2 regions of the Streptomyces sp. NPDC047017 genome follow, and region 2 is predicted to be linked to the other one. Evidence: riboswitches for the same ligand, from Rfam matches in the RefSeq annotation. Region 2 holds a riboswitch; the other holds the start of a gene.
The links. Region 2 has a riboswitch for glycine ahead of gcvT (glycine cleavage system aminomethyltransferase GcvT). Riboswitches for the same ligand answer to the same signal wherever they lie in the genome.

Region 1 (14,977 bases), on a different contig from region 2:
CGCCCCAGGCAGCCCCTCTCCCCCGCTGCCCCGCTGCCACCGCGTCAAGAACGCCCGCCGCCGCGTCAGAGCCCCGTCAAGGCGGGCCGCGCACCCCCGCGAGCCGTCTAGCGTCGATGTCATGAGGTACCGCGACGACGTGCGGCCGGACACGGCGGGCACACCCGGACAGCGACCCGCCCCGGTGGTGAGCGACCGCCGCTGGGCGCGCGAGGTGCGCACCTCGGCGCGCTGCGCGGTCGCGCTGCTCGGCCTGCTGCTGCTGATCGACTGGGGCACGGGCGGCCTGACGTGGTGGCGCGGCCTGCTGTGGTCCGGGCTCGCGGGGCTGCTCCTCCTGGTGCTCTGGCCGCCGCGGGTGAGCGCCGGCGAGGGCTGGCTCGCCATCCGCTCGCCGCTGCGGCGCCGCCGGGTCCGTACCGATCTGCTGGAGTCGGTGCGGGTCACGGACGGCGTCTGCCGGCGGCTCGTGCTGCGGGACGCCCTCGGTGCCCGCGTCGAGATCGACCCGCAGGTCCTGCTGGACAACCCCGCCCTGTGGTACCGCTTCGAGGAGGACGCCCGGCGGTCGGCGACGAGCGGCAGGCCGCACTGCGGGACGGGCGCGCTGCGGGACCTGGCCGAACTGGTCGACCGCGAGACCGCGCTGGCCCTGTTCCGGATCTCCGGACTGGAACCATGACGCTGGGTGTCCGCGGCCGGCTCCCGCGCCGCGCCGCAGCCGTCCACTCCGGCCGACCCCGCCCGTACGGGCGAATCCGGGCGAACGGCCCGAAAATCCCGCTCCCGATGCGCCACCTGTGCCGACGCGGCCATTCTTAACGGAAGATTGATGCCCGCTCCCCCGGATACGCGTGGGCCTCTACGTCACGCTCTGCTTACGCTGGTGCCCGGTCCGCGTGATGGCCGGATCTACACGCTGAGCCGCACCGAGGGCTGAGCCGCACATCAGGAGCAGGGCCGATGGCCACCACCGAACACCCTCCCAGTCGTCTGCGCGCCTGGATGCTGGAGGGCCTGTCCGACATGGGCAAGGGCGTGCAGCAGGCACCGCACGCCGCGCCGGAGCCGCCGCACAAGGGCCAGCGGTGGTGGCGCGTCATGTGCCTGACCGGTGTCGACTACTTCTCCACCCTCGGCTACCAGCCGGGCATCGCCGCCCTGGCGGCCGGGCTGCTGTCGCCCGTCGCCACCATCGTCCTGGTCCTCGTCACCCTCGCGGGCGCCCTGCCGGTGTACCGCAGGGTCGCCGAGGAGAGCCCGCACGGCCAGGGCTCCATCGCCATGCTGGAGCGGCTGCTGTCGTTCTGGCAGGGCAAGCTGTTCGTCCTGACCCTGCTCGGCTTCGCCGCCACCGACTTCCTGATCACCATCACCCTGTCGGCCGCCGACGCCTCGACGCACCTGGTGGAGAACCCCCACCTGACGAGCGCCCTGCACACCCACCAGATGCTGATCACACTGATCCTGCTGGCGCTGCTCGGCGCGGTGTTCCTCAAGGGCTTCCTGGAGGCGATCGGGGTCGCGGTCGTCCTGGTCGGCATCTATCTGGCGCTGAACGTCGTGGTGGTCGTCGCCGGTGTCTGGCACGTCGTCACCGCCGGCCATCTGGTCACCGACTGGACCGGTGCCCTGACCGCCCAGCACGGCAACGTCTTCGCCATGGTCGGCGTGGCCCTGCTGGTCTTCCCCAAGCTCGCGCTCGGTCTGTCCGGCTTCGAGACCGGCGTCGCCGTCATGCCGCACGTCAAGGGCCGCCCGGACGACACCGAGGAACGTCCGGCCGGCCGGATCAGGGACACCAAGAAGCTGCTCACCACGGCCGCGCTGATCATGAGCTGCTTCCTGATCGCCACCAGCTTCATCACCACGCTGCTGATCCCCGAAGCGGAGTTCAAGCCCGGCGGCAAGGCCAACGGGCGCGCGCTGGCCTATCTGGCGCACGAGTACCTCGGGAACGCCTTCGGCACGGTCTACGACGTCTCGACCATCGCGATCCTGTGGTTCGCGGGCGCCTCCGCGATGGCCGGACTGCTCAACCTGATGCCGCGCTACCTGCCCCGCTACGGCATGGCCCCGCACTGGGCCCGGGCGGTGCGGCCGATGGTCATCGTCTTCACCCTGATCGGCTTCCTGGTCACCTGGATCTTCGACGCCAACGTCGACAAGCAGGGCGGCGCGTACGCCACCGGTGTGCTGGTGCTGATCAGCTCGGCGGCGATCGCGGTGACCATCGCCGCGCACAAGGCGGGGCAGCGGCACTGGACCGTGGCGTTCGCGGTGATCTCGGCGGTCTTCCTCTACACGACCGTCGTGAACGTCATCGAGCGGCCGGACGGTGTGAAGATCGGCGCCTGCTTCATCGCCGCGATCATCCTCGTCTCGCTGCTCTCCCGGCTGGCCCGCGCCTTCGAGCTGCGTGTGACCAGCGTGACGCTCGACGACATGGCGGAACGATTCGTCAGGGACATCGCCAGCCGCAAGATCCGCTTCATCGCCAACGAGCCCGACCGGCGGGACAAGGCCGAGTACCGCGACAAGATCGAGCAGATCCGCGCCGACAACGACATCCCGGAGACGGAGGACTTCGTCTTCGCCGAGGTCACGGTGACCGACCCGTCCGAGTTCGAGGCGAGCCTGAAGGTGCGCGGCGAGGTCCTGCACGGCCGCTACCGGGTGCTCACCCTGGAGTCCTCCTCCATCCCGAACGCCCTGGCCGCCCTCCTCCTGCACGTGCGGGACATGACCGGCTGCACCCCGCACATCTACTTCGAGTGGACCGAGGGCAACCCGTTCCGCAACTTCCTGCGCTTCTTCCTGTTCGGGCAGGGCGAGGTCGCGCCGGTCACCCGCGAGGTGCTGCGCGAGGCGGAACCGGACCGCGACAAGCGGCCCCGCGTGCACACCGCCTGAGCCAGGCGGTCCGGCCACCTCGGGCACCGCCACCGCGACCGCCCGGGCCGCCCGCCCGGCCGCCGCGCACGCCGCGTGCGGCGCGCCGCCGCCGAAGAACTATCGTGATCCGCATGCAGTCGTACACGATCGGCCAGGCCGCCCGCCTGCTCGGGGTCAGCCCCGACACCGCCCGCCGGTGGGCGGACGCGGGCCGGATGAGCACCCACCGCGACGAGAGCGGACGGCGGCTCATCGACGGCCGGGACCTGGCGGCGTTCTCGGTGGAGCTGGCCCGGACCGGCGACGGCGAGGAGACCCCCTCGTACACCTCGGTGCGCAACGCCTTCCCCGGGATCGTGACCGCGATCAAGCTCGGTGACGTGGCGGCCCAGGTCGAGATCCAGGCCGGCCCGCACCGCCTCGTCTCCCTGCTGACCCGGGAGGCCGTGGAGGAACTGGGCCTGGAGGTCGGCATGGAGGCCACGGCCCGCGTGAAGTCGACGAACGTACATATCGACAAGGCGTAGCCCGCCGGTTCTGCCGGGCGTGGCCCGCCGCTCCCGCCCGCTCCCCCGGCCCGCTCCCGCCCGCTCCCCCGGCCCGGTCACGCCCCGACGCGCTCGCCCCCGACGCGCCCGCCGCCGGCACCCGAGTGCCCGTACCCGCCGTCCACCCGGATCGCCGTGACGCCGCTGACGTACCGCCCGCCGCACCGGTCCTGGGGCAGCACCAGCTGGGGTCCGGTCCGGTCGAGCGGGGTGTCGTCGACGGCCACCGCGAGCAGCACGGGCGCGTCGGCGAAGTCCGGGTCGATCTCCGCCCAGGACAGCAGCGTGCCGTGCCCGTCGGCACCGGCGACGGCGATCAGGAACCGCAGCCGGTCCTTGCGCCGGGCCGGGTCGAAGCCGGGTCCGGCGGCGGCCAGCACGTCGTACAGCCGCGGTCCGGCGAACCAGTGGTGCCGTACGCCGCTGGTGGCGCACTCGAAGCTCACCCGGGCCCGGTGCTGCGGCCAGCCGAGCAGGTCCGCGACGGTCAGGCGCACCGGCCGGGCGAGGTCACCGGCCAGGACGAGTTCCGCGAGCGGCACGGGCCACCACCTCCTTGTGGCAGGTCCGTACCCGCACGGCGGCTCCGTACAAACGCACATGCGACCCGGAAAACGGAGAACCGCAGCTCATGCGATGCAACAGCAGACTTACGCCTTGTAGTTGCGGCAGTATCATCGGCACACGGCCCCGCACGGCCGTGCCAGGGCGCGACAGCTTGTTTCTTCGTGCAGAACCAGAGGAGTGGACCCTTGATGACCCGTTCCATGCGCCGGACCCGGACGCTGCAGGTGGCCGGCGCGGGAGCCGCAGCACTGCTGGCCCTCAGCGCCTGCTCCTCCTCGTCCAAGTCCTCCTCCGACGACTCCTCGCCGTCGTCCGGATCGACCACGTCCTCCGCCCCGAAGCTGTCCGGCACGGTGACGGTCTTCGCCGCCGCCTCGCTGAAGGAGAGCTTCACGACGCTGGGCAAGGAGTTCGAGCAGCAGCACCCGGGCACCAAGGTGTCCTTCAACTTCGGTGGCAGTGACACCCTCGCCGCCAGCATCACCAGCGGCGCCCCCGCCGACGTGTTCGCCGCGGCGAGCGCCAAGACGATGAAGACCGTGACGGACAAGAAGGACGAGGCCGCCGCGCCCGTCACCTTCGTCCGCAATCAGCTGGAGATCGCGACCCTGCCGGGCAACCCGGACAAGGTCGCCTCCCTGAAGGACCTCACCAAGTCCGGGCTCAAGGTCGTGCTGTGCGACAAGACCGTGCCCTGCGGCGCCGCCGCCCAGAAGGCCCTCGACGCCAGCAGCCTCAAGCTCACCCCCGTCTCCTACGAGCAGGACGTCAAGAGCGCCCTGACCAAGGTGGAGCTGAAGGAGGCCGACGCGGCCGTGGTCTACAAGACCGATGTGCACGCGGCCGGTGACAAGGTGGAGGGCGTGGAGTTCCCCGAGTCGGCCAAGGCCGTCAACGACTACCCGATCGCCCCGCTCAAGAACGCCCCCAACGCCGCGGCGGCCAAGGCGTTCATCGAGCTGGTCCGGTCGGCCGAGGGCCAGAAGGTGCTGGCCGAGGCCGGCTTCCTCAAGCCGTGACCGTGACCGACGAAGCCGGTGCCGCGACCCCGAAGAGCGGGTCGCGGCACCGGCGTGCCTTCCGGGGCGCGCCGCTGCCGCTGCTGCTGCCCGCGCTGGTGGGCCTGGCGTTCCTGCTGCTGCCGCTGCTCGCCCTGCTGGTCCGCGCGCCCTGGCGCAGCCTGCCGGACCAGCTGACCAGCACCGCGGTGTGGCAGGCGCTCCAGCTCTCTCTGATCAGCGCCACCCTGGCCACCGGCGTGAGCCTGGTGCTCGGCGTCCCGCTGGCCTGGCTGCTGGCCCGTACCGACTTCCCCGGGCGCGGCTTCGTACGGGCCCTGGTGACCCTGCCGCTGGTGCTGCCGCCGGTGGTGGGCGGTGTGGCGCTGCTGCTGGCGCTGGGCCGCAACGGCGTGGTGGGGCAGTGGCTGGACTCCTGGTTCGGGATCACCCTGCCGTTCACCACGGCCGGGGTGGTGGTCGCGGAGGCGTTCGTGGCCATGCCGTTCCTGGTCATCAGCGTCGAGGGCACGCTGCGCGCCGCCGACCCGCGCTACGAGGAGGCGGCCACCACGCTCGGCGCGTCCCGCTTCACCGCGTTCCGCCGGGTCACCCTGCCGCTGATCGCGCCCGGTATCGCGGCCGGCGCGGTGCTGGCGTGGGCGCGGGCGCTCGGCGAGTTCGGCGCCACGATCACCTTCGCCGGGAACTTCCCGGGCCGCACCCAGACCATGCCGCTCGCCGTCTACCTGGCCCTCCAGGACGACCCGGACGCGGCGATCTCCCTGAGCCTGGTGCTGCTGGTCGTGTCGATCGCGGTCCTCGCCGGTCTGCGGGACCGTTGGATGACGGCGTCCTCATGACCCGCGCCGCGTTCCCGGTGCCCCGTGCCACACGCAAGGTGGCCCGCGCCGCGCTCAAGGTGCCCCGGACCGCATCCCCTTCCCCGAACCGCCCCGCATCCTGGACGATCACTTCATGACCGACATCGACGAGACCCGCGGCGGCGTCCGTGCCGCCGGCGCGCCCGGTGACGGACTCGACGCCCACCTCGTCGTCGACCGCGGCGGCTTCCGTCTCGACGTGTCCCTGACCGCCGCCCCCGGCGACGTCGTCGCGCTGCTCGGCCCGAACGGCGCCGGCAAGACCACCGCCCTGCGCGCCCTGGCCGGCCTGATCCCGCTCACCGGCGGCCGGCTGCGCCTGGACGGCGCCGCGCTGGAGAGGACCCCGCCCGAGAAGCGCCCCGTCGGGGTCGTCTTCCAGGACTACCTCCTCTTCCCGCACCTGTCCGCCCTGGACAACGTGGCCTTCGGGCCGCGCTGCCAGGGCGTGGCCAAGGCGGAGGCCCGCGCCCAGGCCGCCGAATGGCTGGCGCGCATGGGCCTGGCCGACCACGCCGGGGCCAAGCCCCGCCGGCTCTCCGGCGGCCAGGCCCAGCGGGTCGCCCTCGCCCGCGCGCTGGCCACCCGGCCCCGGCTGCTGCTCCTGGACGAGCCGCTCGCCGCCCTGGACGCCCGCACCCGCCTGGAGGTGCGCGCCCAGCTCCGCCGGCACCTCGCCGAGTTCGAGGCCGCGGCCGTGCTGGTCACGCACGATCCGCTGGACGCGATGGTGCTGGCCGACCGGCTGGTGGTCGTGGAACACGGCCGGGTGGTGCAGGAGGGCACGCCCGCGGAGACCGCCCGCCGTCCGCGCACGGACTACATCGCGCAGCTCGTCGGCCTGAACCTGTACCGCGGACGGGCCGAGGGGCATCTGGTACGGCTGGAGTCAGGCACCGCCCTCGCCACCACCGAGGACCTGTCAGGACCGGCCTTCGTCGCCTTCCCGCCGGGCGCGGTCACCCTGCACCGGGAGCGCCCCACCGGTTCCAGCGCCCGCAATCTGTGGCGCTGCGAGGTGGCCGGGCTGGAGACGCACGGCGACCGGATCCGCGCGGACCTCACCGGCGAACTGGCCCTCGCCGCCGATCTGACCACCGTCGCCGCCGCCGAACTCGGCCTGCAACCGGGCGCGGAGGTCTGGGCGGCCGTCAAGGCGGCGCAGACCCACGCCTACCCGGCCTGAACAGCAGGCGGACAACCGGAAGGGGCCCTGCCCCGGCCCTGGCAGGCCGGGGCAGGGCCCCTTCGGTGATTTCGCGCGAATCCGCTCAGTCCTCGTACGCGTCCAGCGGTGGGCAGGAGCAGACCAGATTCCGGTCACCGAACGCCTGGTCGACGCGGCGCACCGGCGGCCAGTACTTGTCGGCCACCGAGACACCGGCCGGGAAGACGGCCTCCTCGCGGCTGTAGGCGTGCTCCCAGTCACCGCCGAGCGCTGCGGCGGTGTGCGGGGCGCCGCGCAGCGGGTTGTCCTCGGCGGGCCACTCGCCGGAGCCGACCTTGTCGATCTCGGCGCGGATCGCGATCATCGTGTCGCAGAACCGGTCCAGCTCGGCCAGGTCCTCGGACTCGGTCGGCTCGATCATCAGCGTGCCGGCCACCGGGAAGGACATCGTCGGCGCGTGGAAGCCGTAGTCGATCAGGCGCTTGGCCACGTCGTCCACGCTCACGCCGGTCGCCTTGGTCAGCGGGCGCAGGTCGATGATGCACTCGTGCGCGACCAGGCCGCCGGGGCCGGTGTAGAGCACCGGGAAGTGCGGCTCCAGGCGCTTGGCGATGTAGTTGGCGGACAGCACGGCGACCTGGGTGGCCCGCTTGAGGCCCTCGCCGCCCATGAGCCGCACATAGGCCCAGGAGATCGGCAGGATGCCCGCCGAGCCCCAGGGCGCGGCCGAGATCGGGCCGACCCCGCTCTCCGGGCCGGCCTCCGGCTGCAACGGGTGGTTGGGCAGGTGCGGCGCGAGGTGCGCGCGCACCGCCACCGGGCCGACGCCGGGGCCGCCGCCGCCGTGCGGGATGCAGAACGTCTTGTGCAGGTTCAGGTGCGAGACGTCGCCGCCGAAGTGGCCCGGCTTGGCGACGCCGACCAGGGCGTTGAGGTTGGCGCCGTCGACGTAGACCTGGCCGCCGGCCTCGTGCACCTGGGCGCAGATGTCGGCGACGTGCTCCTCGAACACACCGTGCGTGGACGGGTAGGTGATCATCAGCACGGCGAGCTGGTCGCGGTGCTGCTCGATCCTGGCCCGCAGGTCCGCGACGTCGATCTCGCCGTCCTCGGCGGTCTTCACCACGACCACCTTCATGCCGGCCATCACGGCGCTGGCCGCGTTGGTGCCGTGCGCGGAGGACGGGATGAGGCACACGGTGCGCTGCTCGTCGCCGTTGGCGCGGTGGTAGCCGCGCACGGCGAGCAGGCCGGCCAGCTCGCCCTGGGAGCCGGCGTTCGGCTGGAGGGAGACCTTGTCGTAACCGGTGACCTCGGCGAGCCGGTCCTCCAGCTCATGGATGAGCGTGAGGTAGCCCCGCGCCTGCTCGGCGGGCGCGAAGGGGTGCAGCTGGCCGAACTCGGGCCAGGTGACCGGCTCCATCTCCGTGGTCGCGTTGAGCTTCATGGTGCAGGAGCCCAGCGGGATCATGCCGCGGTCGAGCGCGTAGTCGCGGTCGGCGAGCCGGCGCAGGTAGCGCAGCATCGCGGTCTCGGAGCGGTACTGCTGGAAGACGGGGTGGGTGAGGTAGGCGTCGGTGCGCAGCAGCGGCTCGGGCAGGGCCGGGGCCGCCGCGGCGTCCAGCGCGTCGATGTCGCCGTCGGCGCCGAAGGCGGTCCACACGGTACGCAGCTGCGCCCGCGTGGTGGTCTCGTCGCAGGCGATCGAGACGTGGTCGGCGTCGACGGGGTACAGGTTGACACCGGCCTCGCGGGCGGCGGCGACGACCTCGGCGGCCCGGCCCGGCGTCCTGACGGTCAGCGTGTCGAAGTAGGCGCCGTGGACGATCTCGGCGCCGGCCGCCTTCAGGCCCTCGGCGAGCACCGCGGCGTAGCGGTGGGTGCGCTGCGCGATGGCCTTCAGGCCCTCGGGGCCGTGGTAGACGGCGTACATGCCGGCCATGACGGCGAGCAGCACCTGCGCGGTGCAGATGTTGCTGGTGGCCTTCTCCCGGCGGATGTGCTGCTCGCGGGTCTGCAGGGCGAGGCGGTAGGCCTTGTTGCCGTCGGCGTCGACGGAGACGCCGACCAGGCGGCCGGGCAGGCTGCGGGCGAACTTCTCGTGCACCGCCATGTAGCCGGCGTGCGGTCCGCCGAAGCCCATCGGCACGCCGAAGCGCTGGGTGGTGCCCACGGCGATGTCCGCGCCCAGCTCGCCGGGGGACTTCAGCAGGGTGAGGGCGAGCAGGTCGGCGGCCACGGTGACCAGGGCGCCCAGTCCGTGCGCCTGCTCGATGACGGGCTTCAGGTCGCGTACGGCCCCGGAGGCGCCCGGGTACTGCAGGAGCACGCCGTTGATCTCGCGTCCGGCGAGCTCGGCCGGGATGCCGTCGCTGAGGTCGGCGACGACGACCTCGACGCCGGCGGGCTCGGCGCGGGTCTCGATGACGGCGATGGTCTGCGGCAGCGCGTCCGCGTCGACCAGGAACAGGCCCTTCTTGTTCTTGCCCATGCGCCGCGACAGCGACATCGCCTCGGCCGCGGCGGTGCCCTCGTCCAGGAGGGAGGCGCCGGAGGTCGGCAGGCCGGTGAGGTCGGCGACCACGGTCTGGAAGTTCAGCAGGGCCTCCAGGCGGCCCTGCGAGATCTCCGGCTGGTACGGGGTGTAGGCCGTGTACCAGGCCGGGTTCTCCATGACGTTGCGCAGGATGACCGGCGGGGTGAACGTCCCGTAGTAGCCGAGGCCGATCATGGAGCCGAGGACCTGATTGCGGTCGGCGAGGGTGCGCAGCTCGGCCAGCACCTCGGCCTCGGTGCGCGCGCCGGGCAGATCGAGCGCCTTGGCGTTCTTGATCACATCCGGGACCGCGGCGGCGGTCAGCTCGTCGAGCGATCCGTAGCCGACCTGCGCGAGCATCTTGGCCCGCGCCTCCTGGTCGGGCCCGATGTGGCGCTGCTCGAAGGGGATGCCCTGTTCGAGCTCGGAGAGCGGAATGCGCTGGGCGGTCATGGTGGAGGGCCTCCTGGTCTGACGCGACCTTCGGGGGACACCACGGCGTGGATGTCCCGGCGGCCTCCCCCTCTGTCATCTCGACCTGAGAGCTTCACCGGACCACCCGAGGGCGCCCGGCTTTCACCGTCGGTGAGAGCGGAAGCCGTCGGCAACCGCCCTGCTTTCCAGAGTGACCTCGTCCGTGCGGTACGTGGGCCTGAGAGATTCCGGGGAGGATTTGCTCCTTCGGCGCCTCCGGTGGTTCCGGAGGACTCTCCCGCACGGGGTCAGCAGCCGTTTGCCAGCGTACCAGCGGGCTCCGCGGCGGTGTTCGAGTGGCCGCAGGACCGAATGTGCTCTTTCGTAGTGCTTACGGATGAGTTGCGACCACGTGGAGGGACCGTGCTGACCGAGATCGATCCGCGCAACCTGATCGGCCGCAAGGCGTTCGACCGCAACGGCAACAAGATCGGCACGGTGGACGAGGTGTACCTCGACGACGCGACCGGTGTGCCGGAGTGGGCGGCCATACGCACGGGCCTGTTCTCCCGGGACGCCTTCGTGCCCCTGGAGCCCAGCGAGCTGGTCGAGGGCACCCTGCGCGTCCCCTTCGACCGGGCACTGATCAAGGAGGCCCCCGACTTCGGCGTGGGCCGCCACCTCTCCCCGGAGCAGGAACTGCAGCTCTACCACCACTACGGCCTCGACGTGGGCCCTGCCCCGGCCCTCCCGGACCACGACTTCGGCAGACTGGCCGGCTCCGGCTCCGAGGAGGCCTGACCCCAGGACCCTTCGCCCGCTCGCCCGACCCGTGTACGTCCCTCTCGTCCGCCTCCTCCCGCATCGGGACCACCGACCCCCGGGCCGCGACCGAGGTTCCACCTCGCCGACTCACCCGCACCGGCAGACCGGCCGCGACCCGGGATCACACGCCCCCCGCACGCCCCCGGAGCCCGCCAGGGCTCCAGGTGGCACCTCGGGTCACCTCACAGCGCCCCCAGAGCGGCCGTGGCAGCCCCCTCGCCCTCACCCGCCGCCACCGCACCGGCCACGCCACCGGCCACACCGCCCTGCTCCTCCGGTCTTCGCCGCACCAGCGGCAGCGGCTCGGCCGGCTCCAGGGCCGGATCGTCCACGCGGAAGGTCCGCACCCGCCCCGGCGCCGACCGGGGTGTCTCGAAGCGGACGGTGACCCTGCCGATGCCACTGCCCTGCACCCAGCCGTGCCCGTGCTCGGCGTGCCGCACGTCATGGCCCGCGGCCCAGCGCCGCTCGGCGGGCGCCGCCTCCTCGCGCGCCGGTTGGTCCGCCGGCTCCTCGGCAGGGCCCGCCCCCTCACCGGCCGCCGCCCCTTCACCAGCCGCCGCCCGCTCCCCGGCCGCCTGCGCGAACAGGTCCTCCTGCGTGTAGTCCGCGAGCCCGGACACCCCCACGCCGAGCAGCCGTACACCGCCGGTGGTGTCCACGGAGTCCAGCAGCCGGGCCGCCGCCTCCCGGACCACCGCCAGGTCGTCGGTGGGCCCGCGCAGCGTCTCCGAACGGGTCAGCGTGGAGAAGTCGTACCGGCGCACCTTCAGCACGATGGTCCGCCCCGACAGCCCGGCCTCGCGCAGCCGCCGCACGCACCGGTCCGCGAGCCGCTGCACTTCCAGGCCCACCCGCGTCCGGTCGTGGATGTCCACGTCGTAGGTGTCCTCCACGGACACCGACTTGGTCTCGCGCTCCGCCACGACGGGTCGCTCATCGTGCGCCATCGCCATGGCGTGCAGCGCGTGCCCGTGCGCCCTGCCCAGCAGCCGCACCAGCTCGTCCTCGCCCGCCTCGGCGAGTTCGTCGACGGTGTGGATCCCGGCCCGCCGCAGATGGTCGCCCGTCGCCGGCCCCACGCCCGGCAGGGTCCGTACGGACATCGGACCGAGCAGAGCGCGTTCGGTGCCGGGCTCGATGAGCACCAGCCCGTCCGGCTTGGCCTGCTCGGAGGCGATCTTGGCGAGCATCTTGGAGGCGGCCAGCCCCACCGATCCGGTCAGTCCCGTGACGGCCAGGATGTCGGCGCGCAGCCGCGCGCCCGCCAGCCGGGCCGAGTCCGCGTCCCGGGCCGCCCCGCCGGCCTCCAGGTCCACGAAGGCCTCGTCCAGGCTGAGCGGCTCCACCAGCGGCGACAGCGCCCGCAGCAGCGTCATCACCTGCCCGCTGATGGACCGGTAGAAGCCGAAGCGGGGCACCAGATACGCGGCGTTCGGCGCCAGCCGCCGCGCCTGGGCCATCGGCATCGCCGAGTGCACCCCGAAGACGCGGGCCTCGTACGACGCGGTGGCGACCACACCGCGCGGCCCGAGGCCGCCCACGACGACCGCCTTCCCGCGCAGGCTCGGCTTGGACGCCTGCTCCGCCGAGGCGAAGAAGGCGTCCATGTCGAGATGCAGGATCGTCGGCGTGGCCCTCACACCTCCGATGCTGCACCACACCACTGACAATGCCCTCGCGCAGGGCCCGGTCCGGCCGCGCCGCGGCGGGCCGGAAGCCGCCCCCGGGAGCCGCCCGGAGGCCGGTCAGACCGCCCGGTTGCGGCGCCGGGCCAGCTCGTCCCCGGGGTTGTGGCCCACCAGGGTCTCCCCCGTGTCCACGCGCTCGCCGTGCAGCTGGGACAGCGCGCCCTCCACATCGCGCCAGACCACGCCGACGGCGATGCCGAAGATGCCCTGGCCGCCCTGGAGCAGCGCGTGCACCTCGTCGGGCGAGGTGCATTCGTAGACCGTGGCGCCGTCGCTCATCAGCGTCATGCGCTCCAGGTCGTTGAAGCCGCTCTCGCGCAGGTGCTGGACGGCGGTGCGGATGTTCTGCAGCGACACACCGGTGTCCAGGAACCGCTTGACGATTTTCAGGACGACGACGTCCCGGAAGCTGTACAGGCGCTGGGTGCCCGAGCCGTGGGCGGGCCGTACGCTGGGCTCGACCAGGCCGGTGCGGGCCCAGTAGTCGAGCTGCCGATAGGTGATGCCGGCGGCCGCGCAGGCCGTCGGGCCGCGGTAGCCGATCTCCTCGGACCCCATGGACGTCCCCTCTTCGCCGACGGGCACCGCCGTCGGCCGCTGCGGGGCCTGGTCGGCCGGGTCGCCGTGCAGGGGGTATCCCCTGTCCGGGCGGAGCCGTGAGCCGGGGGAAGGGCACGGACCGCTTCCCCCGACACCGCGTCCGGGGGCACCCCCAGCCGTACCGTCGCCGCTGCTTCTCACGCCGACCTCCGTCCTTGACCTGCCTTCTCGACGGTAGGCAGTCACCGGGGGTGCGTCAACGATCGCCACACTCGGCACGCCGAGTGATAATCACCCTGAGAGTGGTTTCCCGTGCCCCATCGCGGGGAAAGGCTAGCCGAATGGCCTCCCGGAAACCGCCGGACGCACGGGTCGGCCGGTGGCATATGTCAGCGTTTCACTGATTACTGGTGCCGAAGTCCTCCGGCGAGATCTGGTCGAGGAACTCGCGGAACTTCTCCACCTCGTCCTCCTGCTCGTCCGGGATCGCGATGCCCGCGTCGTCGAGCACCGTGTCGCTGCCGTAGATCGGCGTACCGGTGCGCAGCGCCAGCGCTATGGCGTCGGAGGGACGGGCGCTCACCTCGACCCCGCTGGCGAAGACCAGCTCCGCGTAGAAGACGCCCTCGCGCAGGTCCGTGATGCGCACCTCGGTGAGTTCCTGGCCGACCGCCTCCAGCACGTCCTTGAACAGGTCGTGGGTCAGCGGCCGCGCCGGGGCCATGCCCTGCTGGGCGAAGGCGATCGCCGTCGCCTCCCCCGGCCCGATCCAGATGGGGAGGTAGCGGTCGCCTCCCACTTCGCGCAGGAGCACGATCGGTTGGTTGGAGGGCATCTCGACCCGGACACCTACGACATCGAGCTCGTTCACACAGCAACCCTAGGCCGTGCCCGACACGTTTGGGTAGTCGGGCCCACGACGCGGGGCCGATCCGGCCGCCGCGCACCCCGCCACTCAGGGCAGGCGCACCCCGAGCGCGCTCTGCACCAGCGCCGCGTGCAGCTTGACCGCGAGCGCCGCCAGCTCCTTCGCGCGGGCCTCGGCGTGCGCCCTGGTCTGCGGGTTGCGGTGCCGCCTGAGCGGGGCCACCACCTGGTCGATCAGGCCGGCCTCCCGGTCCGCGGCCGCCTTCATCACCCGCAGGTGACGGGGCTCGATGCCGTAGCGCCCCAGCTCGTGCACGAGCGAGGCCACGGTGACCGCCTCGGCGTCGTAGACACCGTCCGCCGGCGGAGTGAGCAACCCGTAGGACTCCCACTCCGCCAGGTCGCGCTCCTCGATGCCCGCCGCCGCGAGCAGGTCCGCCCGGGCGATCCGGGACGCCACCGGTGTCTCGGCGGACATCGGCACGGCCTCCCCGTCCCGCTGCCGCCCCAGCATCGGCAGCTGCACCGCCTCGCCGCGCTCCACCGCGTCCAGGTACTCGCGGATCACCTTCAACGGCAGATAGTGGTCCCGCTGCATCCGCAGCACCCGGGCGAGCCGCTCGACGTCCCCCACACTGAACTTGCGGTACCCCGAGGGGGTGCGCCGCGGCTCCACCAGCCCCTCCGACTCCAGAAAGCGGATCTTGGAGATGGTGACCTCGGGAAACTCGTCACGCAGCGCGTTCAGCACCGCGCCGATGCTCATCAGCCCACTGTCCGCGGCGGCGGTGCCGTGGCCCGCACCGCCGCTCGGTGTATGAAGCATGGACCTTCCCTCGGGTTCCCCCGGACCGGGTCCGGGGGCGGTCAGTAGCCCTGCCGGTTCGAGTAGAAGACCAGCCGGTACTTGCCGATCTGCACCTCGTCGCCGTTGGACAGCGCGACCTGGTCGATCCGCTCCCGGTTCACGTACGTCCCGTTCAGGCTGCCGACGTCGGCCACCGTGAACGACCCGTCCGGGCTGCGGCGGAACTCCACATGGCG
Region 2 (14,977 bases):
TGCTCCACATGCCCGGCCGCGGTGTCGCTGGCGCTCACCCTTTTACCGCCCCTCCATGCAACCAAGGTCTCGACCGAGCCGTGGGTCCAGCTTAAAGGCCGCCCGTGTTTCAGTGACCGTACTGGTAGAACGGCCGGACCCGCTCCCGCATCCAGTCGGCGACCGGGTCGTCCGTGATGTCCAGGAGGATCAGGTTGACCGGCCAGGGGGCCGGGGCCTGGGCCAGGGCGCGGCCCAGCGCGTCCAGCGGGAGGGCGCGCAGGTCGCCGTCCCACGGGGAGAGTTCGACGCCGACGAACATCACCGGGTCGGCCGTCTCCACGGCGGCCAGGCAGCGGCGGGCCGTGCGGACCACCCCGGTGCCGGCGAACTCGGCCGAGGCGGCGGCGAGGAAGTCCACCGGTTCGTCCTGCCAGTCGGGCTCGAAGAGGCGGACCCGGCCGCCGCTCGCGGGGCCGTCCAGCTCGGTGCGGCCCGCCCGGCACAGTTCGGCCACGGCCGGCGGGGGCAGCGGGAGGCCGGCCACGCCGTCCGGGTTGAGCGCGATGCCGACCTGGGCCGGCAGCCCGCGCGCGAACTCGACCGCGGGCGCGACGGTGAACGGCAGGTGCCCGCCGGCCACCTGGCGCAGCTGCTCCTCGGAGCTGAAGACCGGCACGTACACCTGGCCGTCCAGGTCCAGCGTGGGCAGGTCGAGCGGACCGCCGTGCGGACCGCGGCCGTTGGGCAGCGGCACCCACAGGAAGCTGCGGGCGAGCACCTCGGTGATCCGGCCGCCGGCGGCCGGGATGCCGAGGGCGGCCGAGAGCACCTCCTCCAGCTCGTTGCCGGGCCATCCGCCGTGCGGATGGGGGTGCGTCTGTACCGGGAAGTCCCCCGGGATGTCCGCGGAGAAGTCCGCCGGGAAGTCCATCTGCCTACCGCCTGCCGGTCACCACTGCTGTGACCGAAAGGCTAACGGGTGCCGGCGGCGGGCCGGCCGGCGAAGGCGATGCGGCGCAGCTCGCCGGCGGCCGCGCGGTCCAGCAGCACGGCCGAGCCGCAGCCCGCGGGCACCTCGCCGCGCTCCGCCGCGCGCACCAGGCGGCCGGCGGTGCGGCGGTGGCGGGCGAAGGCGTAGCGGGAGACGCGCCGGCCGCGCCGGTGCTGGCCGCTCAGCGCGGCGTCGGGGGTGACGTCCAGCAGGATCAGGTGGAGGGTGCCGCCGCGGCGGCGGGCGGCGCGGGCCAGCCAGGCGCGCACCCAGCTCTGGGTGCCGCAGTCGTGGACCACGACACCCCCGCCGGCGCGCAGGGCGCGGCGCAGCGCGGCGTAGTGGGCGAGGCGGACCAGGGGGCGGTAGAGGGCGTAGGGCAGGCGGCGGGCGAGGCGGGCGTCGAAGCGGTCGCGCACGTCCTGGGAGTCGATCCGCGCCCCGGGCACCGCGCGGTCCATCAGCGTGGACTTGCCGCTGCCCGGCAGCCCGGTGACGACGGCCAGGTCACGGGGGCCGAAGAGCAGTTCGCGCGGGGCGCGGCCGGGGCGGTCGCGCAGGTCGCGGACCATGGGAGCGGGGTGCTCGCGCGGGGCGCGGACCACGGGGGCGGGACCCTCGCCCGGCTCGCCGGCCACGGGCCCGGGAGGCTCCCGCAGGTCTCGGACGACGGGCGTGGAATCCTCCCGCAGGTCACGGACGCCGGGAGCCGGGTGCTCACGCGGGGCGCGAACGGCGGGAGCCGGGTGCTCGCCCGGCTCACCGGCCACAGACGCGGGAGGCTCCCGCAGGTCGCGGACGCCGAGCGTGGAATGCGCCCGCAGGTCACGGACGCCGGGAACCCGGCGCTCACGCGGGGCGCGAACGGCGGGAGCCGGGTGCTCGCCCGGATCGCCGGCCACGGGGCCGGGAGGCTCCCGCAGGTCACGGGCCACGGGTACGGAGTGCTCCCGCAGGTCGCGGGCCACGGGCGTCGGGGGCTCGCCGTCCCTGTCGCGGGCCGGGGTCCCTGTCGGTGCGGGCAGGGCGGGCGCCCGGGTCGTGGCGTACGCCGGCGCGGTCCTGTCCACCCTCGTCCTCCTCCCCCGGGGCGGTGACGGTCACCTTCCCATCGAGCGTAAAGAGAAGGTAATGCGTGGCGCCCGTCGCTGTCGTGCGCGTTCTGCCACAGGACGGTTACGGATGCGGCCCTGCCGCGAGCGCGCCGGGCGTGCAATGATGTGCGCGCCAACTGCATACCGGCCGCTTGAATCCGCGCGGGAGAGTTCCCAGCAGTCGTCTCGCTGGGGCGCCGAAGGAGCAAGTCCCTCCCTTGAATCTCTCAGGCCCCGTTACCGCGCGGGCGAGGCACATCTGAAAAGCGGGCCGCTGCCGCAGCGGCCCCACCCAAGGTGCAAACCGTGACCGTCCGCATGCCGGCGGTCATGGCGAACCTCTCAGGTTCCGATGACAGATGGGGAGGACACGAGTCCTGTCCTCGCCCCCATCGCCTTGGAGACCGACCGATGAGCAGTTCCGCGCCCCTCCGTCACACCGCGCTGGACACGGTGCACCGCTCGCTCGGTGCGACGATGACCGACTTCGCCGGCTGGGACATGCCGCTGCGCTACGGCTCCGAGCGCGACGAGCACCTGGCCGTGCGCACCCGGGCCGGTCTCTTCGACCTCTCCCACATGGGCGAGATCACCGTCACCGGCCCGCAGGCCGCCGCCCTGCTGGACTTCGCCCTGGTCGGCAACATCGGCTCGGTCGGCACCGGCCGCGCCCGCTACACCATGATCTGCCAGGAGGACGGCGGCATCCTGGACGACCTGATCGTCTACCGGCTGGCCGACACCCGCTACATGGTCGTGGCCAACGCCTCCAACGCCCAGGTGGTGCTGGACGCGCTCACCGAGCGGGCGGCCGGCTTCGACGCCGAGGTCCGCGACGACCGGGACGCCTACGCGCTGCTCGCCGTCCAGGGCCCCGAGTCCCCGGGCATCCTGAAGTCCCTGACCGACGCCGACCTGGACGGCCTCAAGTACTACGCGGGCCTGCCCGGCATGGTCGCCGGGGTGCCCGCGCTGATCGCCCGCACCGGCTACACCGGCGAGGACGGCTTCGAGCTGTTTGTGGAGCCGGAGCACGCGCCCGCGCTGTGGCAGGCGCTGACCGGGGCGGGCGAGGGCGTCGGCCTGGTCCCGTGCGGCCTGTCCTGCCGGGACACGCTGCGCCTGGAGGCGGGCATGCCGCTGTACGGGCACGAGCTGACGACCGCGCTCACCCCGTTCGACGCGGGCCTCGGCCGGGTGGTCAAGTTCGAGAAGGAGGGCGACTTCGTCGGGCGCGAGGCGCTCGGGGCCGCCGCCGAGCGGGCCGCCGCGCAGCCGCCCCGGGTCCTGGTCGGCCTGGTCGCCGAGGGCCGGCGCGTCCCGCGCGCGGGGTACTCCGTCGTCTGTGGCGGCGAGGTGATCGGCGAGGTCACCTCCGGCGCCCCCTCCCCCACCCTGGGCAAGCCGATCGCCATGGCCTACGTGGACGCCGCGCACGCCGCTCCGGGCACGCCGGGGGTCGGCGTGGACGTCCGGGGCAACCACGAACCGTACGAGGTCGTGGCACTGCCGTTCTACAAGCGGCGGAAGTAGACACTGGTCCCGGCCCGGCGGGGCCGCGCCGCGTCAGGCCCTGACGCGTCCGCCCTCCGGCGTGCCCGGGTGTGACCCCGGGCACGTTCCGCCGCCCACCAGCGTTTCCCGCAGTCCCTCATCCACCAGCACTCCCCCGCGTACAGGAGAATTCAGGCCATGAGCAACCCCCAGCAGCTGCGCTACAGCAAGGAGCACGAGTGGCTGTCGCCCGCCGAGAACGGCGTCGCGACGGTCGGCATCACCGAGTTCGCGGCCAACGCGCTCGGCGATGTCGTCTACGCCCAGCTCCCGGAGGTCGGTTCCACGGTGGCCGCGGGCGAGACCTGCGGTGAGCTGGAGTCGACCAAGTCGGTCTCCGACCTCTACTCCCCGGTCGGCGGTCAGATCACCGAGATCAACCAGGACGTGGTGGACGACCCGTCCCTGGTGAACTCCGCGCCCTTCGAGGACGGCTGGCTCTTCCGGGTGCGCGTCACCGACGAGCCGGACGACCTGCTCTCCGCCGCCGAGTACACCGCCCAGAACGCGGGCTGAGAGGGGACGCGGAGATGACTGTCCTCAACACCCCCCTGCACGAGCTGGACCCGGACGTGGCCGCCGCGGTCGACGCCGAGCTGCACCGCCAGCAGTCCACCCTCGAAATGATCGCCTCGGAGAACTTCGCCCCGGTCGCGGTCATGGAGGCGCAGGGCTCGGTCCTCACCAACAAGTACGCCGAGGGCTACCCAGGCCGCCGCTACTACGGCGGCTGCGAGCACGTCGACGTGGTCGAGCAGATCGCCATCGACCGGATCAAGGCGCTGTTCGGCGCCGAGCACGCCAATGTGCAGCCGCACTCCGGCGCCCAGGCCAACGCGGCCGCGATGTTCGCGCTGCTCAAGCCCGGTGACACGATCATGGGCCTGAACCTCGCGCACGGCGGGCACCTGACCCACGGCATGAAGATCAACTTCTCTGGCAAGCTCTACGACGTCGTCGCCTACCACGTGGGCGAGGACGGCCTGGTCGACATGGCCGAGGTGGAGAAGCTGGCCAAGGAGTCCAAGCCGAAGCTGATCGTGGCCGGCTGGTCGGCCTACCCCCGGCAGCTGGACTTCGCCGCGTTCCGCCGGATCGCGGACGAGGTCGGCGCGTACCTCATGGTCGACATGGCGCACTTCGCCGGCCTGGTCGCGGCGGGCCTGCACCCCAACCCGGTGCCGCACGCCCATGTGGTCACCACCACCACCCACAAGACGCTGGGCGGCCCGCGCGGCGGTGTGATCCTGTCCACGGCCGAGCTGGCCAAGAAGATCAACTCCGCGGTCTTCCCCGGTCAGCAGGGCGGCCCGCTGGAGCACGTGATCGCGGCCAAGGCGGTCTCGTTCAAGGTCGCCGCGAGCGAGGACTTCAAGGAGCGCCAGCGGCGTACCCTGGAGGGCGCCCGCATCCTGGCGGAGCGCCTGGTCCAGGAGGACGCCAGGGCGGCGGGCGTGGACGTGCTGTCCGGCGGCACCGACGTGCACCTGGTCCTGGTGGACCTGCGCCATTCGGAGCTGGACGGCCAGCAGGCCGAGGACCGGCTGCACGAGGTCGGGATCACGGTCAACCGCAACGCGGTCCCGAACGACCCCCGGCCGCCGATGGTCACCTCCGGGCTGCGGATCGGCACGCCCGCCCTGGCCACCCGCGGCTTCACGGCCGAGGACTTCACCGAGGTCGCGGACGTGATCGCCGAGGCGCTGAAGCCGTCCTACGACGCCGAGGCACTGGCGGCCCGGGTGAAGGCCCTGGCCGACAAGCACCCGCTGTACCCGGGTCTGAACAAGTAACCACGCCCCCGGGGCGCGCCGCGCAGGTGAGACCCACCGCGCCGCGCCCCGGCCGGCGCCGCCCCAGCACCACCCCCGCTTTGAGGAGTCTCCGTGGCCATCTCGGTCTTCGACCTGTTCTCGATCGGCATCGGCCCGTCCAGCTCCCACACGGTCGGCCCGATGCGCGCGGCCCGCATGTTCGCCCGCCGGCTGAGCGGCGAAGGGCTGCTGGAGCCGACCGTGTCGCTGCGCGCGGAGCTGTACGGCTCGCTCGGCGCGACCGGCCACGGCCACGGCACCCCGAAGGCGGTGCTGCTCGGCCTGGAGGGCGACTCCCCCCGCACGGTCGACGTGGAGCACGCCGACGAGCGGGTGGAGAAGATCAAGGAGTCGGGCCGTCTGAACCTGCTGGGCGAGCACGAGATCGCCTTCTCCTTCGACGACGATCTGGTCCTGCACCGCCGCAAGGCCCTGCCCTACCACGCCAACGGCATGACCCTGTGGGCGTACGACGCCTCGGGCGCCGAGCTGATGGCCAAGACGTACTACTCGGTGGGCGGCGGCTTCGTCGTGGACGAGGACGCGGTGGGCGCCGACCGGATCAAGCTGGACGACACGGTCCTGAAGTACCCGTTCCGCACGGGCGACGAGCTGCTGCGCCTGGCCAAGGAGACCGGGCTGTCGATCTCCGCGCTGATGCTGGAGAACGAGCGGGCCTGGCGCACCGAGGACGAGATCCGCGCGGGCCTGCTGGAGATATGGCAGGTGATGCGGGCGTGCGTGACGCGCGGCATGTCCCGTGAGGGCATCCTGCCGGGCGGCCTCAAGGTGCGCCGCCGCGCGGCCGTCACCGCCCGCCAGCTGCGCGCCGAGGGCGACGCGGCCTCCCGCGCGATGGAGTGGATCACCCTCTACGCGATGGCGGTCAACGAGGAGAACGCGGCCGGCGGCCGGGTGGTGACCGCGCCGACCAACGGCGCGGCCGGCATCATCCCCGCGGTCCTGCACTACTACATCAACTTCATCCCCGGCGCCGACGAGGAGGGCGTGGTCCGCTTCCTGCTCGCGGCCGGCGCGATCGGGATGCTCTTCAAGGAGAACGCCTCCATCTCCGGCGCCGAGGTCGGCTGCCAGGGCGAGGTCGGCTCGGCCTGCTCGATGGCGGCGGGCGCGCTGGCCGAGGTGATGGGCGGCACCCCCGAGCAGGTGGAGAACGCCGCGGAGATCGGCATGGAGCACAACCTCGGCCTGACCTGCGACCCGGTCGGCGGCCTGGTGCAGATCCCGTGCATCGAGCGCAACGGCATGGCCGCCGTCAAGGCCGTCACCGCGGCCCGCATGGCCCTGCGCGGCGACGGCTCCCACAAGGTCTCCCTGGACAAGGTCATCAAGACCATGAAGGACACCGGCGCGGACATGTCGGTCAAGTACAAGGAGACGGCGCGGGGCGGGCTGGCGGTGAACATCATCGAGTGCTGAGCGGCGACCCGGACTGATGTTCGGCCGTCCTGAAGGGGTCGAGTGCCGGGGAGAGCGGGCACAACCCAGGGGAGGACTCCTTCCCCACGGCACTTCAGGGAGTTTGCATGCTGCGTGGCATCGATGTGAGCGCTTATCAGTCCGCGAGCTACGGCACGCACGGCCTCTCCTTCGTCTTCATCAAGGCGACGGAGGGCCGTTCGTACATCAGCTCCAAGCTCACCGCCCAGACCAAGCACGGCCGCGACGCCGGACTGGTCCTGGGCTTCTACCACTTCCTGTGGCCCGGCGACATCGACGCCCAGGCCGCGTACTTCGTCGCGCACGCGCCCGAGAAGGCCGGTGACGTCCTCGCCGTCGACTGGGAGAGCACCAGCGCCGGCACCCACGCGTCCAACGCCGAGAAGGACCTGTTCATCCGCAAGGTGAAGCAACTGCGGCCGCACAACCGGGTGGTGCTCTACACCAACCGGCATTTCTGGCTGACCGTCGACACCACCTCCTACGCCGGCGACGGCCTGTGGATCGCCGACTACGTCAAGGCCGGTCACCCCCGGATCAAGGCCAAGTGGCTCTTCCACCAGTACACCGACGATCCGCAGGACACCGATGTGGCGAACTTCGGCAGTGCGGACGCGCTGCGGGACTGGGCGAAGGCGTAGGCGGGGCGGCGGTTCGTGAGGCCGCCCCGCCCGCTCAGGGCCTTAAGCCGCCGTTCAGGCCCGGAAGTCGGCCGGGCGCTGCGGGGACGCCTGTGCCAGGGCCTCGGTGACGGCCGCGGTGCCCGCGCGCAGCCCGTAGACCGGGGTGCCGGGCTGCTGGCGCCAGGACTCGTCGAGGGTGCCGGAGTCCACCGTGTCGAAGCCCAGCTCGTCGATCAGCGCCCGTACCGTCGCCTTGGCCGCCGGGTCGTCGCCGGCCACCGGGAGCGCCATGCGGTCGGGGTCGCCGGCCGGGCGGGGCCGCTCCAGGATGTCCTGGGCGTACGTCCCGTTGAACGCCTTGATCACGGTGTGGCCCAGGTGCCGGGCGCTCCAGCGGCTCTCGGTGAGGCCGTCGTCCTCGATCTCCGCGATCCGGCCGTCCCGCTGCGGGTAGTAGTTGCCGGTGTCGATCACGGCCACGTCCTCGGCGGCCTCCTTCAGCAGGCCCGACGGCAGGCCGGGGACCGCCTTGAGCGGCACGGTGACCACGACGACCTCGGCGCCGCGTGCCGCCTCCTCGGCCCGCACAGGCCGCGCGCCGGTCTCCTCGGCCAGTGCCGCGAGGGTCTCGGGTCCGCGTGAGTTCGCCACGGTGACGTCGTGCCCGAGGGCGGTGAGCCGTCGGGTGAGGTTGCCGCCGATGTTGCCCGCTCCGATGATGCCGATCTTCATCTCTGCCCGCCTCGCTCCTCCGGGCCCCCGGAGGTCGTCTGGATGCGGCCGCCTTCCGGCGCCGTCGTCCGCGTGCAACCTCCCGGCCGCGCGGGCTGTTCCCGGTTCGCGCCGAACGGGTGAAAGACGAGGGGCGCCCGGCGGTCGTCACCGCCGGGCGCCCCCGCGTCCGCCTCACTTCTGCGGGCTCACTTGTTCAGGTAGGCCCAGAACTCGTCGAAGGAGAGGACCTGATCGCCGTTGAGGTCCCGCTGCCTGATGATCGCCTCGGCCACCGTGTCGGTGACGTTCCAGTCGCCGCCCTGGGCCAGGGCCGACTTGAACTCGGTGGCGGTGATGAAGCCGTCACCGTCCGCGTCGATCCGCTGGAACTGCTTGCGTGCTTCCTCGATGTCCGCCACCGGTCCGCCCCTTTTGCGTCGCGTCTGATCTGTCGTGCCGCGGTACGTACGTCGTACCGACGCAGGTCAGATTAACGGCCCGGCCAGGCCCTCAGTGCCGCGGCCACCCAGGCGAACTCCTCCTGGTGGCTCGGGGGCTCCCGCTCGCCCTTGATCACAGCCCCCAACTCCCAGTACCGGCCCACCTCGGGGCCCAGGTCGATACGGCGCAGCACGGCCGCCCGGTCGGTGTCGCCGAACAGTTCGGTGAGGACGGTGTCCGCCTCCGGGTCGCCGGGCGCCACGCCGCGCTCCCGCGCGGCGCCGGCCAGCTCGATCATCCGCTGCACGAACCGTATCGAGGAGCCGGCCGGGGCGTCGGGGCCGCGGTCGGCCGCGCCGGACTCGACCACCCTGCGCATGGTGGCCCGGAATGTGGGTTTCTGCAGCAGCCCCGCCAGTTCCACCCAGGCGTCCACCTGCTCCGGAGCGGGGTCGTCGGGCAGGTGGACGCCGACCCGGCGGGTACGCTCGCGGATCCACGGGTCCGCGGTGTCCAGTCCCTGGAAGACGTCGTCCACGAACTCGTCCACGATCCGCTGCCGCTGGGCCGCCGACAGCCGTGCCAGCTTGTTCATGAGGGTCATCTCCTCCGCGCTCGAACCGCGTCGGGCGACGCTCGCCAGCACCGTCCGGGTCACCTTCAGCGAGGCGATCTGGGCGTCCAGCGCGGCCACGTGGGCCGCCGCGACCTGGGCGGCCGTCCGTTCACCGGTCAGCACCCGGCGCACGTCGTCCAGGCCGAGGCCCAGTTCGCGCAGGGTGCGGACCAGTTCCAGACGGGCCACCGAGGCGGCGTCGTACAGGCGGTAGCCGCCCGCCGACCGGGCCACCGGGGGCAGGGCGCCCTCGTCGGACCAGTAACGGATGGTCCGTACGCTCAGTCCGGTCGCCCGGGCCAGTTCGCCGATGGTGACCAGTCCGGTGCTGTCGTCGTCGCTCACGTCCGCGAGTCTGGACCTTCCACGGGGTGGAGACTCAAGCGCGGGGCCCGGCGTGAGAGGGACCGACGGCCTCAGCGGAAGACGCCGGTGTGTCCCAGCGAGTAGCGGCCGGGCTGCGGGTAGACGGCCAGGCCGTGCGGGCCGCTGCCGACCTTGATGCGGGCGAGCTGCTTGCCGGTGCGGGTGTCGATGGCGTACACCTCGGAGTTGTAGCGGCCCGAGAGCCACAGCACCGTGCCGTCGGCGGAGACGCCGCCCATGTCGGGGCTGCCGCCGTGGGGCAGGCGCCACTTCCCGGTGAGCTTGCCGGTGGCGAAGTCGAAGACGGAGATCGTGCCCTCGCCGCGGTTGGAGACGTACATCTCGCGGGAGTCGCGGCTGACGTAGAGGCCGTGGGCACCCTTGCCGGTGTGCAGGAACGCCGGCTTGCCGAACGTGTCGCCGTCCAGGATCCACAGGCCGTCGGCCACCATGTCGGCGATGTAGAACTTCTTGCCGTCGGGCGACATCTTCACGTCCTGCGGCATGGCCCCGCGCACGTTCAGCTTCTGCTGCCCGACGACCTTCATCTTCGCGGTGTCGACCTTGAGCAGTTCGCCGCTGAACTCGCAGGAGACGATGAAGTAGCGGCCGTCGGTGGAGAAGTCGGCGTGGTTGACGCCGCCGCAGCCGACCGGCAGGGCCTTGACCTGCTTCATGGTGTGCGCGTCGCGGAAGACGAGTTGGCGGTCCTTGGAGGCCATGACGACGGCGTACTTGCCGTCGGGCGTGAAGTACAGGTTGTACGGGTCGTGCACGGCGACCGGCTTGCCCGCCTTGCCGGTCCTCGGGTCGATGGGGGTGAGCGAGTTGCCGAGGTCGTTGTTGACCCACAGCGTCTTCAGGTCCCAGGAGGGCACGACGTGCTGGGGCTGGCGGCCGACCGGGAGGGTCTCGATGACCTTGTAGGTCTTCGGGTCGATCACGGTGACCGTGTCGGAGTTGGTGTTGGGGACGTAGATCCGCGAGGGGAAGTCCTTGACCACCGGGGAGAGCTGGCCCGGGCGGTCGGCGGCGTAGACGTCCTTGGGGTCGAGGACCGGCGGCATGCCGGGCAGGGCGTCGGCGGCCTGCCGCGCGGGCTGCTCGGGCCGGGCGGGCGCCTTGCTGCCGAGGGCTTCGTCGGCGCCGCTGCCCGAGCCGCCGCCGCTGCACGCGGACAGGGCGGACAGCGCCGCGCAGGCGGCACCGGCGAGCAGGACCCGGGTGAGGCGGGCAAGTGAAGTGGCGTGCATCAGCTCAGCAGCTCCGTGGTGGTGACCGCGTGCAGGCCGCGGCGGTCGAGTTCGGCGAGTACGTCGGGCAGGGCCTCGGCCGTGTCGGGGTAGCCGAAGTGCAGGCTCACCACCGATCCGGCCCGGACGGCGGACAGCACGTTGCGGGTGACCGCGGCGGCGCCGGGCCGGGTGAAGTCGAGGGAGTCGACGTCGTAGGAGAGGACGTGCGGGTATCCGGCGGCGCGGGCCAGCCGGGCGACCAGCGGGGTGGCGGTCTGGGCGCGTGAGGGGCGGAACCACGTGCCGATGGAGCCGGTGAGCCGCTTCAGGCGGTCGGCGCAGCCGGTGATCTCGGCCCGGGCGTCGGCCTCGGACATCTCGTTGACGGACAGGTGGCGCCGGGTGTGGTTGCCGAGGTCGTGGCCGCCGTCGAGGATCCGGCGGGCCAGCTCCGGGTACTGGTCGAGCCAGGTGCCGACGGCGAGCACGGTCACCCGGGCGCCGTGCTTCTCGGCCGTGCCGAGCAGGGTGCGGGCCAGCGCGGGGTCGCCCTGGCCGTGGAAGGTGAGCGCGACGCGGGGCCGGTCGCGGGGGCCGTGGGCGATCTGCGCGGGCTGCCCCGGGAAGGCGCGCGGGGCGGGGGCGGCGGGCGGGGAGGCGGGGGCGGCGGTGGTGGGGGCGGCGGACGCGGCGGGGTGCGGGGCGGTGCCGGCGGGGGTGCACCCGGCGGTGAGCGCGCCCGCGGCGACGAACCCGGCGCCGGCCCGCAGCGCGCCGCGGCGGTCGGTGGTGGTCACCCGCACCATTTAAGGGGCGCAAAGTAAGAAAACGGGCGATTCACACGTATGGCTGCCGCTTGAGCGTCGGTCAGGAAGCGGGCGCGCGACGCCCCCGGGTCAGCGGTCCGCGACCCGCATCTCGAACCACGTTGTCTTGCCGCGCGGCAGCAGATCGACCCCCCAGCGGTCGGCGAGCTTGTCCACGAGGAACACGCCCCGGCCACTGATGTCCAGCTCCTGCACGGGCATCAGGCACGGCAGCCCGCGCGAGGGGTCGCGGACCTCGACGCGGACCCAGCCCCGGCGGCGGCGCATCCGCAGGCCGAACACGCGGGCGCCGGTGTGCCGTACGGCGTTGCCCACGAGTTCGGAGGCGAGCAGGACCGCGTCCTCGGCGAGCTTGGGGCTCAGGCCCCACTGGCGCAGGACGACGACCTGGACCAGCCGGCGCGCGATGGCCGCCGACTCGGGCAGGGACGGCAGCGGGACGTCGCACTCGGCCGGGTTGCCGTACAACTCCAGTGCGGCCAGCGCCCGTTCGTCCTCGACCGCGGGGGACCAGCGCGCCGCGGCCGCCCGTCTGCCTTCCCGCGGCTGCTCGATGCCCTCCAGCCCCGCCATGGCCCCCATCATGGACGCCCACAAAGCGTGCTGTGCCCGTTCCGGCGGAATACGCCCCCCGTGCGCCCCCTGCCCACCCCCGGTGAGCGGCATATGCCGGGGGTACGTCGCGGACCGGGACGGCCCGGCCGGCGAGCGGGAAACGGGCAGGTCGGCGGCGGTCGCCCCCGGTCCACCGGCCGGGCGCCCGCGGCGGTCCCGCGGCCCGCCGGGACCGCCGTGCCGGGCGGCCCGTGCTCCGGTGCCGCGGCGGCGGTGGAAGATTGGCGTGATCCCGACGGGCGCGCGGGGCGCGCCCGGCGCCCTCGGCGCGCGCCCGCCGGGCGGACCGGCTCAGACGAACTTCGCCTTGCCGGGTCCCTCCTCCACGAAGCTGCGCATCCCGCGCTCGCGGTCCTCGGTGGCGAACAGGCCCGCGAACCAGGCGCGTTCCACGGCGAGCCCGGTGTCGAGGTCGGTCTCCAGTCCGCTGTCGATCGACTCCTTGGCGGCGCGCAGCGCGATCGCCGGCCCCTGGGCGAGCCGCGCCGCCCAGGCGTGCGCCGCCTCGTACACCTCGGCGGCCGGCACCAGCCGGTCCACCAGGCCGAGCGCGAGGGCCTCGTCGGCCTTGACCTGGCGGCCGGTGAAGATGAGGTCCTTGGCCTTGGAAGGGCCGATCAGCCGGGACAGCCGCTGGGTGCCGCCGGCGCCGGGGATGAGGCCGAGCAGGATCTCCGGCTGGCCCAGCTTGGCGTTGTCCGCGGCGATCCGGTAGTCGGCGCACAGCGCCAGCTCGCAGCCGCCGCCCAGCGCGTAGCCGGTGACCGCGGCGACCACCGGCTTGGGGATGCGGGCCACGGCGGTGAGGGAGTCCTGCAGGCCGCGGGCCCGGCGCACCATGGCGGCGTGGTCCATCACCCGCATCTCCTTGATGTCCGCGCCGGCCGCGAACACCTTCTCGCCGCCGTAGATCACCACGGCGCGCACATCGGCGCGGTCGGCGGCCTCCTCGGCGAGTTCCTTGATCCGGTCCTGCGTGGCGACGTCGAGCGCGTTCATGGGCGGACGGTCCAGGCGCAGCGTGCCGACGCCCTCGGCGACTTCCAGAGTTACGGTCATGCCAGCAGGTTAACGGGGACTAACGCGAGGCGGCCCGGTGCGGTCGGTCACACACCGGGCCGGTCGGCCGGGACGGGCGGGTGGGGCAGGTGGGGCAGGCGCGTCGGGCGGGTCAGGCCCGGGGGCTCACGCCTTCCACTGCGCCCAGGGCAGGTTCCAGCCGTTGAGGCCGTTGTCCGGGGTCACGGTCTTGTCCTCGGAGTTCTTGACGACCAGGACGTCACCGATCAGCGAGTGGTTGAAGAACCAGGCGGCCGCCACCCCGCTGTCGCCGCCGCCGCGCACGTCGCGCAGGCCGACGCAGCCGTGGCTGGCGTTGTAGTTGCCGAACGCGTCGCCGCCCCAGTAGTTGCCGTGCACGAAGGTGCCGGAGGTGGTCAGGCGCATGGCGTGCGGGACGTCCTTGATGTCGTACTCGCCGCCGTAGCCGACCGTCTCGCCGTTCATCCGGGTCACGGTGAGCTTCTCGCTGATGACCATCTGGCCGTTCCAGGTCGAGTAGCCGGGCTTGCCGGTGGTGACCGGGATGGTCTTGACGACCTTGCCGTCCTGGGTGACCTTCATCGTGTGCGCCTTGGCGTCGACCACGGAGACCTGATCGCGGCCGATGGTGAAGGAGACGGTCCTGGTCTGCTTGCCGTAGACGCCGGGGCGGCCCTCGACGCCGTCCAGGCTGAGCTTGACGGTGACCTTGGTGCCGGACTTCCAGTACCGCTCGGGACGGAAGTCGAGGCGGTCGTTGCCGAACCAGTGGCCCTCGACGTCGACGGCCGGCTCGGTCTTGATCTGGATGGCCTTCTCGACGTCCCGCGGGTGCGTGATACCCCGGGTGAAGTTGACGGAGAACGGCATCCCGACGCCGACGGTGGAACCGTCCTCGGGGGTGAAGTTCGCGACGAACGTGTTCTTCGGCGTCAGGGTGGTGAAGCTGGAGTCCTCGGCGGCCTCGCGGCCGGCGGAGTCCCTGGCGACCGCGTGGACCGTGTACCGGGTCGAGGCGGCCAGGTGGGAGGCGGGCGTCCAGGAGGTGCCGCCGGATATCGCGCCGGCTATCTCGGTGCCCTTGGCGTCCTTGACGACGACCTGGGTCAGGGAGCCCTTGCTCGAACTCACCTTCAGGGCCCCGTTGGTGTCGACGGAGGTGGCGCCGTCCTTGGGCGCGATGGTGAGGACCGCCTGCGACTGCTGGCTCTCGGCGGCGTCCTTGCCCTTGCTCTCACCGGAGGCGGAGCCGTCGCCTCCGCCGCACGCGGTGACGGCCAGGACCAGCGCGCCGGACATCAGTGCCAGCAGCCCCTTGCTTCCCCGCCGCCGTCGTACGCCCCCGTCAACCGACGCCCCCGATATCGGCCGCACGTTCACGTCTGTCTCCCCTCCCCGGGCCGGTTCAGACCCGCGCCCCGGCGCGTCCCACGCGCACCCTGGCGCATAGTAACCACAAGGTCAGGGGCGAGATGTCAGCCAATTGTCACTGTTCCGTCCCAAGTTCGGCAGCCGATGGACAGCCGGTGGAAACGGACGTGGGCGGTCCCGGCGCGCCCGCCCGCGACCGCCCACGCGCCCCCCGCGGCGCCGGTCACTCGAC

Region 1: linked by a shared signal. The riboswitch ahead of gcvP (aminomethyl-transferring glycine dehydrogenase) and the one ahead of gcvT (glycine cleavage system aminomethyltransferase GcvT) in region 2 are both predicted to bind glycine.

What each region holds. Positions count from the first base shown of each region.
Region 1 covers NZ_JBEYVW010000004.1:452,286-467,262, forward strand. The annotation lists gene ABZ858_RS09720 (hypothetical protein) at 122-682, shown strand; gene ABZ858_RS09725 (amino acid transporter) at 964-2,913, shown strand; gene ABZ858_RS09730 (helix-turn-helix transcriptional regulator) at 3,027-3,422, shown strand; gene ABZ858_RS09735 (molybdopterin-dependent oxidoreductase) at 3,500-3,985, opposite strand; gene modA (molybdate ABC transporter substrate-binding protein) at 4,199-5,029, shown strand; gene modB (molybdate ABC transporter permease subunit) at 5,032-5,871, shown strand; gene ABZ858_RS09750 (ABC transporter ATP-binding protein) at 5,987-7,078, shown strand; gene gcvP (aminomethyl-transferring glycine dehydrogenase) at 7,164-10,049, opposite strand; glycine riboswitch at 10,227-10,321, opposite strand; gene ABZ858_RS09760 (PRC-barrel domain-containing protein) at 10,434-10,811, shown strand; gene ABZ858_RS09765 (DNA polymerase IV) at 11,018-12,478, opposite strand; gene ABZ858_RS09770 (MerR family transcriptional regulator) at 12,584-13,267, opposite strand; gene ABZ858_RS09775 (bifunctional nuclease family protein) at 13,464-13,937, opposite strand; gene ABZ858_RS09780 (MerR family transcriptional regulator) at 14,022-14,759, opposite strand; gene ABZ858_RS09785 (FHA domain-containing protein) at 14,801-14,977, opposite strand, start outside.
Region 2 covers NZ_JBEYVW010000018.1:33,516-48,492, reverse strand. The annotation lists gene ABZ858_RS27245 (enhanced serine sensitivity protein SseB C-terminal domain-containing protein) at 1-38, opposite strand, end outside; gene ABZ858_RS27240 (enhanced serine sensitivity protein SseB) at 110-913, opposite strand; partial or broken gene ABZ858_RS27235 (AAA family ATPase) at 955-1,554, opposite strand; glycine riboswitch at 2,221-2,320, shown strand; gene gcvT (glycine cleavage system aminomethyltransferase GcvT) at 2,479-3,600, shown strand; gene gcvH (glycine cleavage system protein GcvH) at 3,760-4,137, shown strand; gene glyA (serine hydroxymethyltransferase) at 4,152-5,414, shown strand; gene ABZ858_RS27215 (L-serine ammonia-lyase) at 5,508-6,875, shown strand; gene ABZ858_RS27210 (GH25 family lysozyme) at 6,983-7,537, shown strand; gene ABZ858_RS27205 (NAD(P)-binding domain-containing protein) at 7,592-8,329, opposite strand; gene ABZ858_RS27200 (EF-hand domain-containing protein) at 8,440-8,652, opposite strand; gene ABZ858_RS27195 (MerR family transcriptional regulator) at 8,724-9,635, opposite strand; gene ABZ858_RS27190 (beta-propeller fold lactonase family protein) at 9,707-10,909, opposite strand; gene ABZ858_RS27185 (polysaccharide deacetylase family protein) at 10,909-11,697, opposite strand; gene ABZ858_RS27180 (ATP-binding protein) at 11,788-12,291, opposite strand; gene ABZ858_RS27175 (enoyl-CoA hydratase/isomerase family protein) at 12,625-13,392, opposite strand; gene ABZ858_RS27170 (Ig-like domain-containing protein) at 13,519-14,754, opposite strand; gene ABZ858_RS27165 (Ig-like domain-containing protein) at 14,969-14,977, opposite strand, start outside.